2 linked regions of the Amycolatopsis sp. NBC_01488 genome follow. The main gene of each other region encodes a partner of the protein of the gene in region 2 in a complex. Links are inferred from orthologs where the notes say so. Each region holds a gene or a part of one and is shown on either strand. Other genes may lie near its edges.

What was found. Proteins that work in one complex are often made in the same cells at the same time.
Region 1: the proteins of uvrA (region 2) and mfd are in contact, whole or in part, in a crystal structure (PDB 4DFC), measured with the Escherichia coli proteins. The link is inferred for Amycolatopsis sp. NBC_01488 from one-to-one orthologs.

The regions. Positions count from the first base shown.
Region 1 is NZ_CP109434.1:3,536,882-3,544,729, forward strand. Bases 1,990-6,085 are described here. They hold mfd (transcription-repair coupling factor), read left to right. Parts: upstream 1,990-2,330; coding sequence 2,331-5,885; downstream 5,886-6,085. Other genes in these bases: OG738_RS17260 (LLM class flavin-dependent oxidoreductase), read left to right, coding at 1,990-2,278; OG738_RS17270 (hypothetical protein), read right to left, coding at 5,967-6,085. Also shown: OG738_RS17245 (class I SAM-dependent methyltransferase), read left to right, coding at 1-68; OG738_RS17250 (DedA family protein), read left to right, coding at 40-531; OG738_RS17255 (helix-turn-helix transcriptional regulator), read right to left, coding at 507-1,280; more of OG738_RS17260, read left to right, coding at 1,355-1,989; more of OG738_RS17270, read right to left, coding at 6,086-6,374; OG738_RS17275 (hypothetical protein), read left to right, coding at 6,461-7,486; OG738_RS17280 (MazG family protein), read left to right, coding at 7,483-7,848. UniProt on the Escherichia coli protein: Couples transcription and DNA repair by recognizing RNA polymerase (RNAP) stalled at DNA lesions. Mediates ATP-dependent release of RNAP and its truncated transcript from the DNA, and recruitment of nucleotide excision repair machinery to the damaged site.
Region 2 is NZ_CP109434.1:5,809,821-5,816,985, forward strand. Bases 1,639-5,051 are described here. They hold uvrA (excinuclease ABC subunit UvrA), read left to right. Parts: upstream 1,639-1,989; coding sequence 1,990-4,851; downstream 4,852-5,051. Other genes in these bases: OG738_RS27600 (acyltransferase family protein), read left to right, coding at 1,639-1,914; OG738_RS27610 (fibronectin type III domain-containing protein), read right to left, coding at 4,856-5,051. Also shown: OG738_RS27595 (MBL fold metallo-hydrolase), read right to left, coding at 1-600; more of OG738_RS27600, read left to right, coding at 709-1,638; more of OG738_RS27610, read right to left, coding at 5,052-5,398; OG738_RS27615 (COG4315 family predicted lipoprotein), read left to right, coding at 5,620-6,126; OG738_RS27620 (sigma-70 family RNA polymerase sigma factor), read left to right, coding at 6,272-6,823; OG738_RS27625 (anti-sigma factor family protein), read left to right, coding at 6,820-7,165. UniProt on the Escherichia coli protein: The UvrABC repair system catalyzes the recognition and processing of DNA lesions. UvrA is an ATPase and a DNA-binding protein. A damage recognition complex composed of 2 UvrA and 2 UvrB subunits scans DNA for abnormalities.

The DNA.
Region 1 (7,848 bases), 2.3 Mb from region 2 along the record:
ACCGCGCGGCGCTGCCGGTGGCGGTGGGGAGGACCGGCCATGGACAGCCTGCTGCGGCCACTGCTTGACGCACCCGCGGTGGTCGTCTACCTGGTCTGTTTCGCGATCATCGCGGCCGAGACGGCAGTGCTGCCGGGAATCGTGCTGCTGACGTTGTCGACGTTGCTGCTCATGGGATTCCTCGCCGAGCGGGGCACGCTCCACTTCGGACTCGCGTGGCCGGTGGCCGTGGTCGCGGCCGTCCTCGGCGACCAGCTGGCGTACCTCGAAGGACGGCGGCTCCGGCGTTCACGGCTCGCCCGCCGCGTCGGCCAGGAGCGGTGGGAGCGCGCCGAAGCGGCGATCGCGCGCTACGGCGTCCCGGCGGTGATCGCGGGCCGCTGCCTGGCCGGTTTCCGGACGCTGGTGCCGCGCGTCGCGGGCTCGGCGGCGATGCCGTACCGCCGGTTCGCCGCCGGCAGCGTGTGCGCGGCGGTGCTGTGGGCGAGCGCGGAGCTGCTGATGGGTCACCTGACGGCGCTGGTCGTCTGAAGGCGTTCCGCGGTTTCGGCGTCCGCGGGCAGGAACGTCTCCAGCTTCAGCTCCGACACCGTGACGTCGGCGGCGGTCGCGAACGTGGTGATCGCCGTGATCAGCCGCAGCTCACCGACCGAAGTGGACAGTCGCACCGGGACGGCGAAGCCGAGGTGGTCCGCGCTCGGCGGCCGTTCCGGCGGCAGGTAGCCCGTCAGCTCGGCGAGCTGCACGGCGAGGCGGTCGTCGGGGGTGCGCGCGAGGTCGTTGCGGAGGCGCTCGAGGATGTGCCGGGCCCAATCGTCGAGGTTGGCCACGCGCGGCGCCATCCCGCGCGGGTGCAGGGCGAGCCGCAGCGTGTCGACCGGCTCTTCGAGCAGCTCCGGCGCCACACCCTCGACGAGCAGGGAAAACGCGTCGTTCTTCGCGACCAGCAGGCCGTGGCGGTCGACGACGATCGCCGGGTAGGGGCGGTGGCCGTCGAGCAGCCGCCGCAGGCCGTCGAGCACCGGCCGGATCGCCGGGTCGTCGAGCCGCGTTTCGGGGTACGTCGGTGCGTAGCCGGCCGCGTGGAGCAGGCCGTTGCGCTCGCGCAGGGGCAGTTCGAGCGACTCGGCGACGCGCAGCACCATGCCGCGGCCGGGCACCGAGCGCCCGCTCTCCATGAAGCTCACGTGCCGCTGCGTCGTGCCCGCGCGCAGGGCCAGGTCGAGCTGGCTGAGCCGGCGGCGGGTGCGCCAGTCCTTGAGCGCCGTTCCGAAGTCCACGGCCCCATCCTGCTCGGCTGCGCCATTCCCCGCGGGGAATTGAGGGCATACCCGCGTCCGGCGAAGCTTCCGGCATGACGAACTACGGCCTGGTCGTGCCGACCTACCAGCCCATCCTCGACGCCGGGCGCACCGCGCCCGAGCTGGTCGACGTCGCCGTCTCCGCCGAAGAGCTCGGCCTCGACTCGGTGTGGGTGGGCGACACCCTCGCGCGCGCTCCGCTGGACGCTTTCGCTGTTTTGGGGGCTTTCGCCGCACGGACCTCACGGGTGACGTTGGGGACGTCCGCGCTGCTCCCGGCGTTGCGGGACCCGGTTCTGTCGGCGAACCAGCTGCTTTCCCTCGATCTGCTGAGCGGCGGCCGGCTGACGGTGGCCGTCGGCGCGGGGTTCGCCGGGCGGAGCGAACCGGAGTTCGCGTTCGTCGGCGTCCCGTGGGAGCGCCGGCGGGCCCGGCTGGACGACATCGTGGGCCTGTGGCGGGCGGCGTGGAGCGGTGCCGATTCCTTCCACGGGACGGTGCTGCACTACGACTCGCTGCCATCGTTCCCCGCGCCCGCACGGCCGGGCGGTCCGCCCGTGTGGCTGGCGGCGTACACCCCGGGGGCCCTGTCGCGAATCGGACAGCTGTACGACGGGTGGCTGCCCTACCCGCCGGACCCCGCGGACTACGTGTCGGGCCTGGCTCGGATCCGCGCTCTCGCGTCGCGCCCGGTGACCCCGGCGCTGTTCGCGACGGTCCTGGTGGAGGACGACGTCGCACGCGGGCAGGCGCTGCTGGAGGAGTACTGCCTGGCCAACTACGGCCGCCCGGCGGCGTTCGTCCAGGGCATCCAGATGCAGGTGACCGGCTCCGCGGCGGAAGTGGCTGCGCGGCTGCGGGAGTACGAAGGGGCGGAGCACGTCCTGCTGCGGATCGCGAGCACGGACCCGAAGGTGTTCGACGAGCAGCTGCCGCGGGTCGCGGGGGTGGCGGAACTGCTGCGCGACCAGCGGTGATCGGAAACCTGTCGGGGGTGGCACGTAGGCTGGGACCGTGACCGACGCTCCACTGTCCGGACTCCTCACCGCCATCCTTCCCGACCCGGCCCTGCGTGGCGTGGTCGAGCGCGCCGGTGCGCCGCTGCTCGAACTGCAGGGCCCGATCGCCGCCCGGCAGCTCGTCGCCGCCGCGCTCGCCTCGGACGACGGGGGCGGCAAGCCCGTGCTCGCCGTCACCGCCACCGGCCGCGAAGCCGACGAGCTGACCGCTTCGCTCAAAGCGCTCGTCGGCGAGAGCCGGGTCGTCGACTTCCCCTCCTGGGAGACACTCCCGCACGAGCGGCTCTCCCCGCGCGCCGACACCGTGGGCCGCCGGCTCGAGGTGCTGCACCGGCTGAAGGCCGACGACGACGGCCTGCGCGTCGTCGTCGCCACCGTCCGCAGCCTCATCCAGCCGATGGCCCCCGGTCTCGGGTCGCTCGCCCCGGTCGACCTCGTCGTCGGCGAAGAGCAGAGCTTCGAAGGCCTGCTCGAACGGCTCGTCGAGCTGGCCTACACCCGCGTCGACATGGTCGAGAAGCGCGGCGAGTTCGCCGTCCGCGGCGGCATCCTCGACCTCTTCGGGCCGACCGCCCAGCATCCCGTCCGCGTCGAGTTCTGGGGCGACGAAGTCAGCGAGATCCGCGCGTTCGCCGTCTCCGACCAGCGGTCGCTGCCCGGCGAGATCCCGCGCGTCACCGCGCCGCCGTGCCGCGAGCTGCTGCTCACGCCGCCGGTCAAGGAGAAGGCCGCGGAGCTGGCGAAGACGTACGAAGCGGACGCGCACCTGGCCGAGATGCTCACCAAGCTCGCCGACGGCATCCCGGTCGAGGGCATGGAGGCCCTCATCCCGGTGCTCTGCGAAGGCGAGCTGGAGCTGCTCACCGACGCGATGCCGATCGGCACCCACGTCCTGCTCGCCGACCCGGAGAAGATCCGCGCCCGGGCCGCCGACCTCGTCCGCACCGGCCAGGAGTTCCTCGAAGCGTCCTGGACGACGGCCGCGGCGGGCGGCCAGGCCCCGATCGACCTCGGCGCGTCCGCCTACCGCGGGCTCGACGAGATCGCGTCCCACGCGCAGGACACCAAGCGCTGCTGGTGGACGCTCACCCAGCTGACCAGCGAAGACCCGGACGTCTACCGCGTTTCGGTCGAAGCCGCGCCGGGGTACCGCGGCGAGCTCGAGCGCGCGACGACGGACCTGCGCGCGCACATCGCGGCGGGCGGCACGGCGGTGCTCGTCGTCGCCGGACACGGCACCGCGGCTCGCGCGGTCGAGCAGTTCTCGGCCGCCGACGTCCCGGCCGCGCTGGCGGGCGACGGCCTGACGAGCGCGCCGGCGCCGGGCGTCGTCACGGTCACCTGCGGCGGCCTGACCGACGGCTTCATCTCGCCGGAGCGCGCCCTGGTCGTGCTCACCGAGGCGGACCTGACCGGCCGCGGCTCGGGCGCCGGAACGTCCACAAAGGACCTCACCACCAAGATGCCGTCCCGGCGGCGCAACGCCGTCGACCCGCTGGCGTTGAAGGCCGGCGACTACGTCGTGCACGAACAGCACGGCATCGGCCGCTTCGTCGAGATGGTCCAGCGGACGGTCGCGGGCGCCACCCGCGAGTACCTGCTGCTGGAGTACGGCTCGTCCAAGCGCGGGCACCCGGGCGATCGGCTGTTCGTGCCGACCGACCAGCTCGACGAGGTGTCGAAGTACGTCGGCGGCGAGCTGCCGACGTTGAACAAGCTCGGCGGCTCCGACTGGAAGAACACCAAGGCCAGGGCCAAGAGGGCGGTCAAGGAGATCGCCGCCGAGCTCGTGCAGCTGTACGCCGCGCGGCAGGCCGCGCCGGGGCACGCGTTCGGCCCGGACACGCCGTGGCAGGGCGAGCTGGAAGACGCGTTCCCATTCACCGAAACCAACGACCAGCTCGCCGCGATCGACGAGGTCAAGGCCGACATGGAGCGCGGCGTGCCGATGGACCGCGTCATCTGCGGCGACGTCGGCTACGGCAAGACGGAGATCGCCGTGCGAGCCGCGTTCAAGGCGGTGCAGGACGGCAAGCAGGTCGCCGTCCTCGTCCCGACCACGCTGCTCGCCCAGCAGCACCTGAACACGTTCCACGAGCGCATGCGGTCGTTCCCGGTGACGATCAAGGGCCTGTCCCGGTTCACGAACAAGACCGAGTCGGACATCATCCTCGAGCAGCTGGCCGGCGGCGAGGTCGACATCGTGATCGGCACGCACCGCCTGCTGCAGACGGGGATCCGCTACAAGGACCTCGGCCTCGTGATCGTGGATGAGGAGCAGCGGTTCGGCGTCGAGCACAAGGAGCACATCAAGGCGCTGCGCACCCACGTCGACGTGCTCACGATGTCGGCGACACCGATCCCGCGCACCCTCGAGATGTCGCTGGCCGGCATCCGCGAGATGTCCACGATCCTCACCCCGCCCGAGGACCGGCACCCGATCCTGACGTACGTCGGCGCGTACGACGACAAGCAGGTCGGCGCGGCCATCCGGCGTGAACTGCTGCGTGACGGCCAGGTCTTCTACGTCCACAACCGCGTCTCCTCGATCGAGAAGGCGGCGCGGCACATCCGGGAGCTGGTGCCGGAGGCGCGCGTCGTCACCGCGCACGGCCAGATGAACGAGGACAAGCTCGAGAAGATCATCCAGGGCTTCTGGGAGAACGAGTACGACGTTCTGGTGTGCACCACGATCGTCGAGACCGGGTTGGACATCTCGAACGCGAACACGCTGCTGGTCGAGCGCGGTGACCTGCTCGGCTTGGCACAGCTGCACCAGCTGCGCGGCCGCGTCGGACGTGGGCGCGAGCGCGGGTACGCGTACTTCCTGTACCCGCCGGAAGCGCCGCTGACGGAGACCGCGCACGACCGCCTCGCGACGATCGCCCAGAACACCGAGCTGGGCGCGGGCATGGCGGTCGCGATGAAGGACCTGGAAATCCGCGGCGCGGGCAACATCCTGGGCGCGGAGCAGTCCGGGCACATCGCGGGCGTCGGGTTCGACCTGTACGTGCGGTTGGTCGGCGAAGCGGTGGACGCGTTCCGCCGCCACGCTGGTGCCGAGCCGGCGGAGGACGAGGAGCTGGCGGAAGTCCGCGTCGACCTCCCGATCGACGCCCACATCCCGCACGACTACGTGCCGGGGGAGCGGCTGCGGCTGGAGGCGTACCGCAAGATCGCGGCCGCGCCGGACACCGAGGGCCTGGACGCGGTCCGCGAAGAGCTGATCGATCGCTACGGCCAGCCGCCGGCGCCGGTGAACCGGCTGCTGTCGGTGGCGCGGTTCCGGCACACGTGCCGCGAGGCCGGCGTGACGGAGGTGGCGGTCCAGGGCAGCACGATCCGGTTCGCGCCGCTGCCGCTGCAGGACTCGCAGCTGGTCCGGTTGAAGCGCCTCTATCCGAAGGCGATGTTCAAGGCCGTGACGAACACGGTCTCGGTCCCGAAGCCGACCGAGGGCCCGGCGGGTGGCCGTATCGGCGCACCGACGTTGCGCGACGAAGAGCTGCTGGACTGGTGCACGAAGTTGCTGACGCAGCTGACCAAGAAGCCCGCGGCGGTGTGAGCGCACCGGGCGCCACTCCGGGGGTTCCCGTTGTGGCGTCCGGGTTTCACCGATGGTGTCGGGCAGCCTGGCGCGGGTTCGTCAGCCGACTTCGCTGAACATCGGTGGCAACGCCTCCGCCAGCCCCATCTTCACCGACTCCACCGGCACCGGGATCGCTCCGGCACCCGCCATCGGCAGCGGCCGGGGATTCCGCGGCATCCGCGAGCCCGCGCCCCCGCCGCGGCCGGGGTACACGAGCAACCCCCGTGTCGGGTCCGGCACCGCGTCCAGCGCCGCCGTCACGACCGGCAGCGTCCGGAACGCGTCGCGCCGTTCCTCCGACCCGAACTCGATCTCCAGGACGACGCCCCAGCGGTGTTCGTGCCACACCCACTGTTCCGCGCCGTTCGTCAGTGCTGCTTCGGTGAGTGCGTCACCATGGGCGAGCCGCCACAAGGAAGCCGTGGACTCGCCATCGAAGACCTCGATGGTCAGCCAGTGGTCCATGTCGTCGAGGCTACGCCCGGCGACATCGCCCGGGTGTTGCGTTTCGGGTGCGATGGTGTGAGAGGGTATGCGCTGTGATGCGGATCATGGGGCGCCCTCGCGCGCTGGTCGCGGTCGTTGCCGGTGCTCTTCTGCTCGCCGGGTGCGGCTCGGGCCCCAGTCAGGTCGGCAGCGCCTTCATCGTCGGCGACCGCTCGGTGAGCCTCGACGAAGTCCAGTCGATGATCGACCAGGCCGTCCGCGAGCAGCCGTACACGCAGAAGCTCGCGCGTGAGCACAAGCTCGACCTGCTGGGCCGCGAGATCGTCCGGCAGACCGTGCTCCACGAGCTGACCGCGCGGGCCGCGCGGCAGGAAGGTCTCGTCGCCGACCAGGCGAAGGTCGCGAGCCTGACCGCCCAGGAGAACGCCGCGCCGGTCGGCGACACCGGGCAGGGCGACTCCGTCGCCGTCACGCAGATCGTCTCGAAGCTGCGCGACCCCAACGAGGTCGCGACCGACGTCGTCCTCGAGGAGCAGCTCGCGCAGAAGTACCTGCCGAAGCTCTCCGTGAGCGCGGACTACATCGGCATCAGCGCGACCAGCGAGACCGACTCGGCGGCCCGCACCCGCGCGTTCGACCTCGCGAAGCAGTTCGCGGCCGACCCGGGCAAGATCCAGGGCGTCCTCCAGCAGGCGAGCCAGGACGCCCAGCAGGCCCAGCAGACGGGCCAGCCCGGCCCCGGCGGATTCTCCGACGCCGGCATGACCGAGACCTTCGGCGCCGCGCAGTACCTCTCGCTGGCGCAGACCCCGCTGTTCGGTTCCGCGGCGAACAGCGTCGTCGCGTTCCAGGCGCGGATGCCGGAAAAGCCCGACTGGTACGTCTTCGTCGTCCGCTCCCGCGGTACCGAGAAGGCCGTCTCGTCCGACCAGGAGGCGCAGAAGCCGACCGACCAGCAGCTGACCTCGATCGGCACCCGCTTCCTGCAGCCGTACCTGGCCGAAGCCGGGCTGCGCGTCAACCCCCGGTACGGCGTGTGGGATGTTGTGGGCATGGACCTCGCGACGAACCAGGACACCACGAAGGGCACCGTGCTGCCCTTGAGCGGGCCCGCACCCGCGAAGCAGTGAGCACGGGCGTCGTCGTAGTCGTCCGCGGGGCGACGCTGCCCGCCGGGGCGCTGAAGATCCTTCGCGACGCCCGCGCGGTGTACGCGGCCACAGACCTCGACGCGAGCGTGTTCGGCGTCCCGGCCGTGACCGAGGCGCCGTCGCTGAAGGACGTCGTGCTGCTCGCCGGGTCCCGGGACGAGCCCGCGGCGTCGCTGCTCATCGCGACCGGCGCGGAGGTCATCGAGACCCCCGCGGCGCCGCTGGTCGAGGCCGCCGAGGTGATGGACCGGCTCCGCTCGCCGGGCGGCTGCCCGTGGGACGCGGCCCAGACGCACGATTCGCTCCGGCAGTACCTGGTCGAGGAGACCTACGAGCTGCTC
Region 2 (7,165 bases):
GAACCACGTCTCGTCCGGCAGCTCGTCGAAGATCCGCGAAGACACATCGTCCAACAACGACGCGAAGTCCTCCGGCGATGTCGTTCGCCCCACCCCACCCGGAAACAGCGAGTCGCCGGTGAACAGGTGCGGATACCCCGAAGGATCCCGGTACAGCAGCGCGATCGACCCCGGCGTGTGCCCCCGCAGGTGGATCACCGAAAGAGTGACCTGCCCCACCGAAAGCGTGTCCCCGTGCTCCACCAGGAAGTCCGGCGGCACCGGCAACGGCGAGGCGTCCAGCGGATGGGCGGCCGTGTTGGCGCCGTTCGCCCCCGCCACCGCGCCGAGGGCCTGCCAGTGGTCTTGGTGCTGGTGGGTCGTCACGACCGTGCGAAGAGCCGGGCGGTCGGGGCCGTGGCCGATCAGGTCCGAGATGCGCTCCGGGTCGCTGGCCGCGTCGATCAGGAGGGCCTCCTGCGTTGCGCGGCACACCAGGAGGTACGTGTTGTTGTCCATCGGGCCGACGGACAGCTTGGTGATGGTCAGCGCGTCCAGGGTCCGCCGGGTGGCGTCGCCGCCCGGGTCGACGTGCCCGGTGTAGGTCTCCACGATGTTCACCGTGCACACGGTAGTCGTTTCGCTCCAAGCGGTTCCACCCGCACAAGCACGCGCGGGGGAGTCCACGTAGGCTCACCGCAGCCCCGCCAAGCCGACCTCAGGACGACCGTGCCCACCTCCCCGACGCCGCGCCGGATCAGCTGGGACCTCCTCCGCGTCGTCGCCGTCTTCGCGGTGATCCTCGGGCACGTCACCCACCAGGGTGCCCTCCTCCACCCGGAACTCACGGGCTACCCCGTGCGGGTGACAGCGCAGTTCGGCGCCGCGATCCTGCTGGTGATCTCCGCCTTCTTCGTTTGCGCGAGCCTGCGCAAGGGCGATCCGCGCCGGTGGCTGTGGAACCGGGTCGCGCGCCTCGTGCCCGCCTACCTCGTCGCCGTGCTGGTGACCTACGTCGTGACGCGGTGGGCGGCCATCTCCTTCAGCGGCCTGCCCTACCCGCCGGGTGTCACCGGGTTCCTCTTCGGCGTGCCGCAGGGGCCGCCGGCGAACCCGTCGCCGTGGTACATCCCGACCGGGCTGGACCTGGTCACCAACCTCGGCATGGTGCAGGAGTGGGGCGTCCGCTCGGGCACGTTCTACTACCTCGACGGCTCCTACTGGACGCTGCCGGTGCAGCTGCTGGCCTTCACCGGCGCCGCCCTGCTGTGGCCGCGGTCGTGGCGCACCCACCGGCTCACCGTCGCGCTGCTGTGGGCGCTGATCCTCGTCCCGCTCGTGCTCCGCTTCGTGGTCTTCGACCCGGAGACGGTGCGCCCGGTCGTCGACAGCTGCTATTACGGGCTGGGCCTGCACCGCCTGCACGTGTTCGCCATCGGCGTCGCGCTGTGGCTCTGGTCGCGGCACCGCCTGAAGACGTGGCACGCCGCCCTGTTCGTGGTCGCCGCCGTCGCGGCGCAGGACCTGCAGGTGTTCCCGCTGCACCGGGCGCTGCCGCAGGACGCCGAGCGCTGGCCGTCCACGATCGGGTTCGCCGTGCTCCTGCTGCTGGTCTGCCTCGCCGCCCGCGGCCCGGACTGGCGGTTCCCCGGGCTGGCGAGGATCGCCCCGGCCGTCACCTGGCTCGCGGGCATCTCGTATGGTCTCTACTTGGTGCACCAGGAACTGGGTTACGTCCTGGCCCGCGCCCTGCTCGATGCCGGTCTCCCCGGCTGGCTGCGGCTCCCCGTGGTCGTCGGCGCCGCCGTGCTGGCCGGCTGGGCGGTCACCGCGGGGGTCGAACGGCCGGTCCACCGGTGGCTCACCACTCGGCGAAAGCCGGAAGAACCGCAGGTCCAGGCCGCGGATCCGGTTTCTGTCGGTGGTGGCTCGTAGCATGGAGAGGCCGCCCGTGCAGCCTCCTCCCGGGCCGGCGACCGCAGCATTGAATGACACTGAAGGGACCCTGGCGTGGCTGATCGCCTCGTTGTTCGCGGTGCCCGCGAGCACAACCTCCGCGGCGTGGATCTCGACCTGCCCCGCGACAGCCTGATCGTGTTCACCGGCCTGTCCGGGTCCGGGAAGTCGAGCCTCGCCTTCGACACCATCTTCGCCGAGGGGCAGCGCCGCTACGTCGAGTCGCTCTCGGCGTACGCCCGCCAGTTCCTGGGCCAGATGGACAAGCCGGACGTCGACTTCATCGAGGGCCTCTCGCCCGCGGTGTCGATCGACCAGAAGTCCACTTCGCGCAACCCGCGCTCGACCGTGGGCACGATCACCGAGGTCTACGACTACCTGCGCCTGCTCTACGCGCGCGCCGGCAAGGCGCACTGCCCGACCTGCGGCGAGCCGATCAGCAAGCAGACGCCGCAGCAGATCGTCGACCAGGTGCTGGAGATGGACGAGGGCGTCCGCTTCCAGGTGCTCGCGCCGGTGGTGCGCGGGCGCAAGGGCGAGTACGTCGACCTGTTCGAGAACCTGCAGCAGCAGGGCTACGCGCGCGTGGTCGTCGACGGCACGGTCCACGCGCTCACCGACCCGCCGAAGCTGAAGAAGCAGGAAAAGCACCAGATCGGCGTGGTGATCGACCGGCTGAGCGTGAAGTCGAGTTCGCGGCAGCGGCTCACCGACTCGGTCGAGACGGCGCTGCGCCTGGCCGACGGGCTGATCGAGCTGGAGTTCGTCGACCTGCCGGAGCACGACCCGCACCGCATCCGGGGCTTCTCCGAGAACCTGGCCTGCCCCAACGGCCACCCGCTGGCCATCGAGGACCTCGAGCCCCGCTCGTTCTCCTTCAACTCGCCCTACGGCGCCTGCCCCGAGTGCACCGGCATCGGCATCCGCAAGGAGGTCGACCCGGAGCTGGTGGTGCCGGACGACGAGCTGTCACTGGCCGAGGGCGCGATCGCGCCGTGGTCGGGCGGGCAGAGCGCGGACTACTTCATCCGGCTGCTCGAGTCGCTGTCGGAGACCATCGGCTTCCGGATGGACACGCCGTGGCGCAAGCTGCCCGCGCGCGCCCAGAAGGCGGTGCTGCACGGCGTCGACGAGCAGGTGCACGTCCGGTACAAGAACCGCTACGGCCGCCAGCGCTCGTACTACGCGAACTTCGAGGGCGTCATCCCGTTCCTCGAGCGGCGCCAGGAGCAGACCGAGTCCGAGTACATGCGCGAGCGGTACGAGGGCTACATGCGCGAGGTGCCGTGCCCGGCCTGCCAGGGCACCCGGCTCAAGCCGGAGATCCTCGCCGTCACGCTGCAGCACCAGACCCGCGGCGACATGTCCATCGCCGAGGTCTGCGGGCTGTCCATCGCGGAGGCGTCGCAGTTCCTCGACGAGCTGGAGCTGGGGCAGCGCGAGTCGATGATCGCCGGCGCCGTGCTCAAGGAGATCCAGGCGCGGCTGCGCTTCCTGCTCGACGTCGGCCTGACGTACCTATCGCTCGACCGCGCGTCGGCAACGCTGTCGGGTGGCGAGGCGCAGCGCATCCGGCTCGCGACGCAGATCGGCTCGGGCCTCGTGGGCGTGCTGTACGTGCTCGACGAGCCGTCGATCGGCCTGCACCAGCGCGACAATCACCGCCTGATCGAGACGCTGACCCGGCTGCGGAACCTGGGCAACACGCTGATCGTCGTCGAGCACGACGAAGACACGATCCGCTCCAGCGACTGGGTGGTCGACATCGGCCCGGGCGCGGGCGAGCACGGTGGCCACATCGTCCACAGTGGACCGTACAAGAAGCTGCTCAAGAGCAAGGACTCGCTCACCGGGCAGTACCTGTCCGGGCGGCGCAGGATCGAGGTCCCGGCGATCCGCCGTCCGATCGACAAGAAGCGGCAGCTGACCGTCGTCGGCGCGCGCGAGCACAACCTGCGCGGGCTGGACGTCTCGTTCCCGCTCGGCTGCCTGGTTTCGGTCACCGGCGTCTCCGGCTCCGGCAAGTCGACGCTGGTGAACGACATCCTCGCGACGGTGCTGGCGAACAAGCTCAACGGCGCCCGCCAGGTGCCGGGCCGGCACACCCGCGTCAACGGCCTCGGCAACGTCGACAAGCTCGTGCGCGTCGACCAGTCGCCGATCGGGCGGACCCCGCGGTCCAACCCGGCCACCTACACGGGTGTCTGGGACCATGTCCGCAAGCTGTTCGCGGCGACCACCGAGGCGAAGGTCCGGGGCTACCAACAGGGCCGGTTCTCGTTCAACGTCAAGGGCGGCCGCTGCGAGGCGTGCGCGGGCGACGGCACGATCAAGATCGAGATGAACTTCCTGCCGGACGTCTACGTCCCGTGCGAGGTCTGCAAGGGCGCGCGGTACAACCGGGAAACCCTCGAGGTGCACTACAAGGGCAAGACCGTCTCGGACGTGCTCGACATGCCCATCGAGGAGGCGGCGGAGTTCTTCGAGCCGATCAAGGCCATCCACCGCCACCTGCAGACGCTGGTGGACGTCGGCCTCGGCTACGTCCGGCTCGGCCAGCCCGCGCCGACGCTTTCGGGCGGTGAGGCGCAGCGCGTCAAGCTGGCCAGCGAGCTGCAGAAGCGCTCGACCGGCAAGACGGTGTACATCCTCGACGAGCCGACGACCGGCCTGCACTTCGAGGACATCAACAAGCTGATCGGCGTGATCAACGGCCTGGTCGACAAGGGCAACTCGGTGATCGTGATCGAGCACAACCTCGACGTGATCAAGACCTCCGACTGGATCATCGACATGGGCCCCGAAGGCGGCAACGGCGGCGGCACGATCGTCGCCGAGGGCACGCCGGAGCACATCGCGAGCGTCGAGGAGAGCTACACGGGCGAGTTCCTGCGGCACGTCCTGACGGCCGAGTAGCGCCTCACCGCTGCTCGCCGGTGGTCTGGTGGACCACCGGCGAGAGCGGGCCGTAGTGCAGAGCCCGGACCCGGAACGCCGAACCTGCCTCGCCGGGCAGCAGCGACAGCGCGCACGTCGTCGTGTCCGGGTCGGTCACCTCGACCGGGTCGAACTCCGGCGCGCCCGGCCGGCGGATCTCCAGCAGGAAGCCGGCCTCGTCGCTCGACCGGTCGGCCCAGGTGAAGGTCATCGTGTCGCCGGACGTCACCGCGTGCAGGCCGGTCGAGACCGAGCCGGTGAACGGCTGCTCCCGGTAGTAGAACGGCGTCTCCGGGAGCAGGTCCGGGTGGTGGTAGCTCGTCACGTGCGGAGGCAGGAACCGCAGCGTCGTCCACGGCCCGGCGGGGTCGTTCGCGTAGTCGACGCGGTGGCCGTCGGCGTCGTCCGGCCAGCTGAGGACCACGTCCGTCGGCGAAGTCAGCGTGGCGGTGAACGAGGGTGCCGGGGCGGCCGTCGAGCAGCCCGCGGCCAGCAGCGCCAGGCAGACGAGGGGTTTCACGGACACGGCGGCTCCCGGGACGAGCGGGGGCGGCGGTGCGGACGTGATCAGCTTAGGAACCCGTCCGCACGGCGACAAGGCGGTGCCGATCACCGGAACACACCAATCCGGCCGCGAACCGGCACCGAACCGGGGAATCACCGCTGAACCGTTTTCGCGGCGCGTCCGTGTCTCCTGTGTCGAGGTCCGCCGGACGGCGGTGCCGCCCTCACCGAGGAGAGAACGTCATGAACCGTATCCGGACGGCCGTCGTCTGCGCCGCCGCGTTCGCCGTCGTCGCACCGCTGTCGGCCTGCGGCGACATGGCCTCCGCCGGGGCTGGGAACCCGGAGCACGGGCAGCCCGGACACGTGATGCTGGCCGCTACCGAGGTGGCGGGCGTCGGGACGGTCGTCACCGACGCCGCCGGCAAGACGCTTTACCGGTTCGACAAGGACATGGCCACGCCGCCGACGTCCACTTGCGACGGCGAGTGCGCGACCACCTGGCCGCCCGCGCTGGCCGGGGCGGGCATGCCGATGCTCCAGGGCATTCAGGACAGCCAGGTCGGCACGCTGGCCCGCAAGGACGGCAGCAAGCAGCTCACGCTCAACGGCTGGGCGCTGTACGAGTTCTCGGGCGACAAGGCTCCCGGGCAGATGAACGGCCAGGGCGCCAACGGCACCTGGTTCGCCGTCGGGCCCGACGGCAGCAAGATCACCGCGAAGCCGGCGGCCGGCGGCTCCGGTTACTGAACACCGACGGATTCCGGGCAGAACGAGGAAGGACGGGCAGCCGATGAACACCATGGTCGCGCTGCGCTCGACGCACGCACCGCCGGTGGAGCTGAGGGTTGCACTACTGTCCTCGACGACTCAGAACACCGTCGGGAGGACGAGGGTGGCCATAGGAGGCAGGCGGCCTAAGAAGGCCAAGGGCGAGGACCTGATTCGGCAGCTGTACGCCGAACACGGCCGGAGCCTGCTGGCCTACGCGACGAGGCTGACCGGTGATCGGGCGGCAGCCGAGGACGTGGTCCAGGAGACGCTGGTCCGCGCGTGGAAACACGCCGACGACCTGCAGAACGACGGGAAGGGCTCGGTGCGCGGCTGGTTGCTGACCGTCGCGCGCAACCTGGTCACCGACCGGGCACGCGCCCGGGCGGCCCGGCCACAGGAGGTGGCCGAACCGGCCGATGGCGCGCCGACGCCGGCCGTCGAGCGCGATCACGCCCAGGGCGTGGTCGACTCGATGACGGTGCTCGGCGCGATGGACGGCCTGTCCAACGAGCACCGAGAGGTCCTGGTGGAGATCTACTACCGGGGACGGACGGTGGCCGAAGCGGCGAGAACACTCGGCGTCGCGCCGGGTACCGTGAAATCAAGGTCCTACTACGCACTGAGAGCACTGAGAGCAGCGATGATTTCGAGCGGAACGGAGGTGGCGCGATGAACTCGGTCGACGAGAGTCACACGCAGCTCGGCGCGTACGCCCTCGGCGCGCTCGATCCCGGCGAGGCGGCCGACTTCGAGCGGCGGCACCTGCAGACCTGCGCGCAGTGCCGGTTCGACCTGAACGAGCTCGTGGCCCTGCGGGAGTCACTCGACGAGGTACCGCCCGAGGCGTTCCTCGACGGGCCGCCCGAAGGCGGGGACCTGCTGCTGCAGAAGACCCTGCGGCGGGTGCGCGACGAAGAAGAGGCGGCGCCGGTCCGCTCGACGTCACGGCGGGGCCTGGCCCTGGTCGCGGCGGCGGTGCTGGTGGTGGCCGCGCTAGGCGGCGGGATCCTGGTGG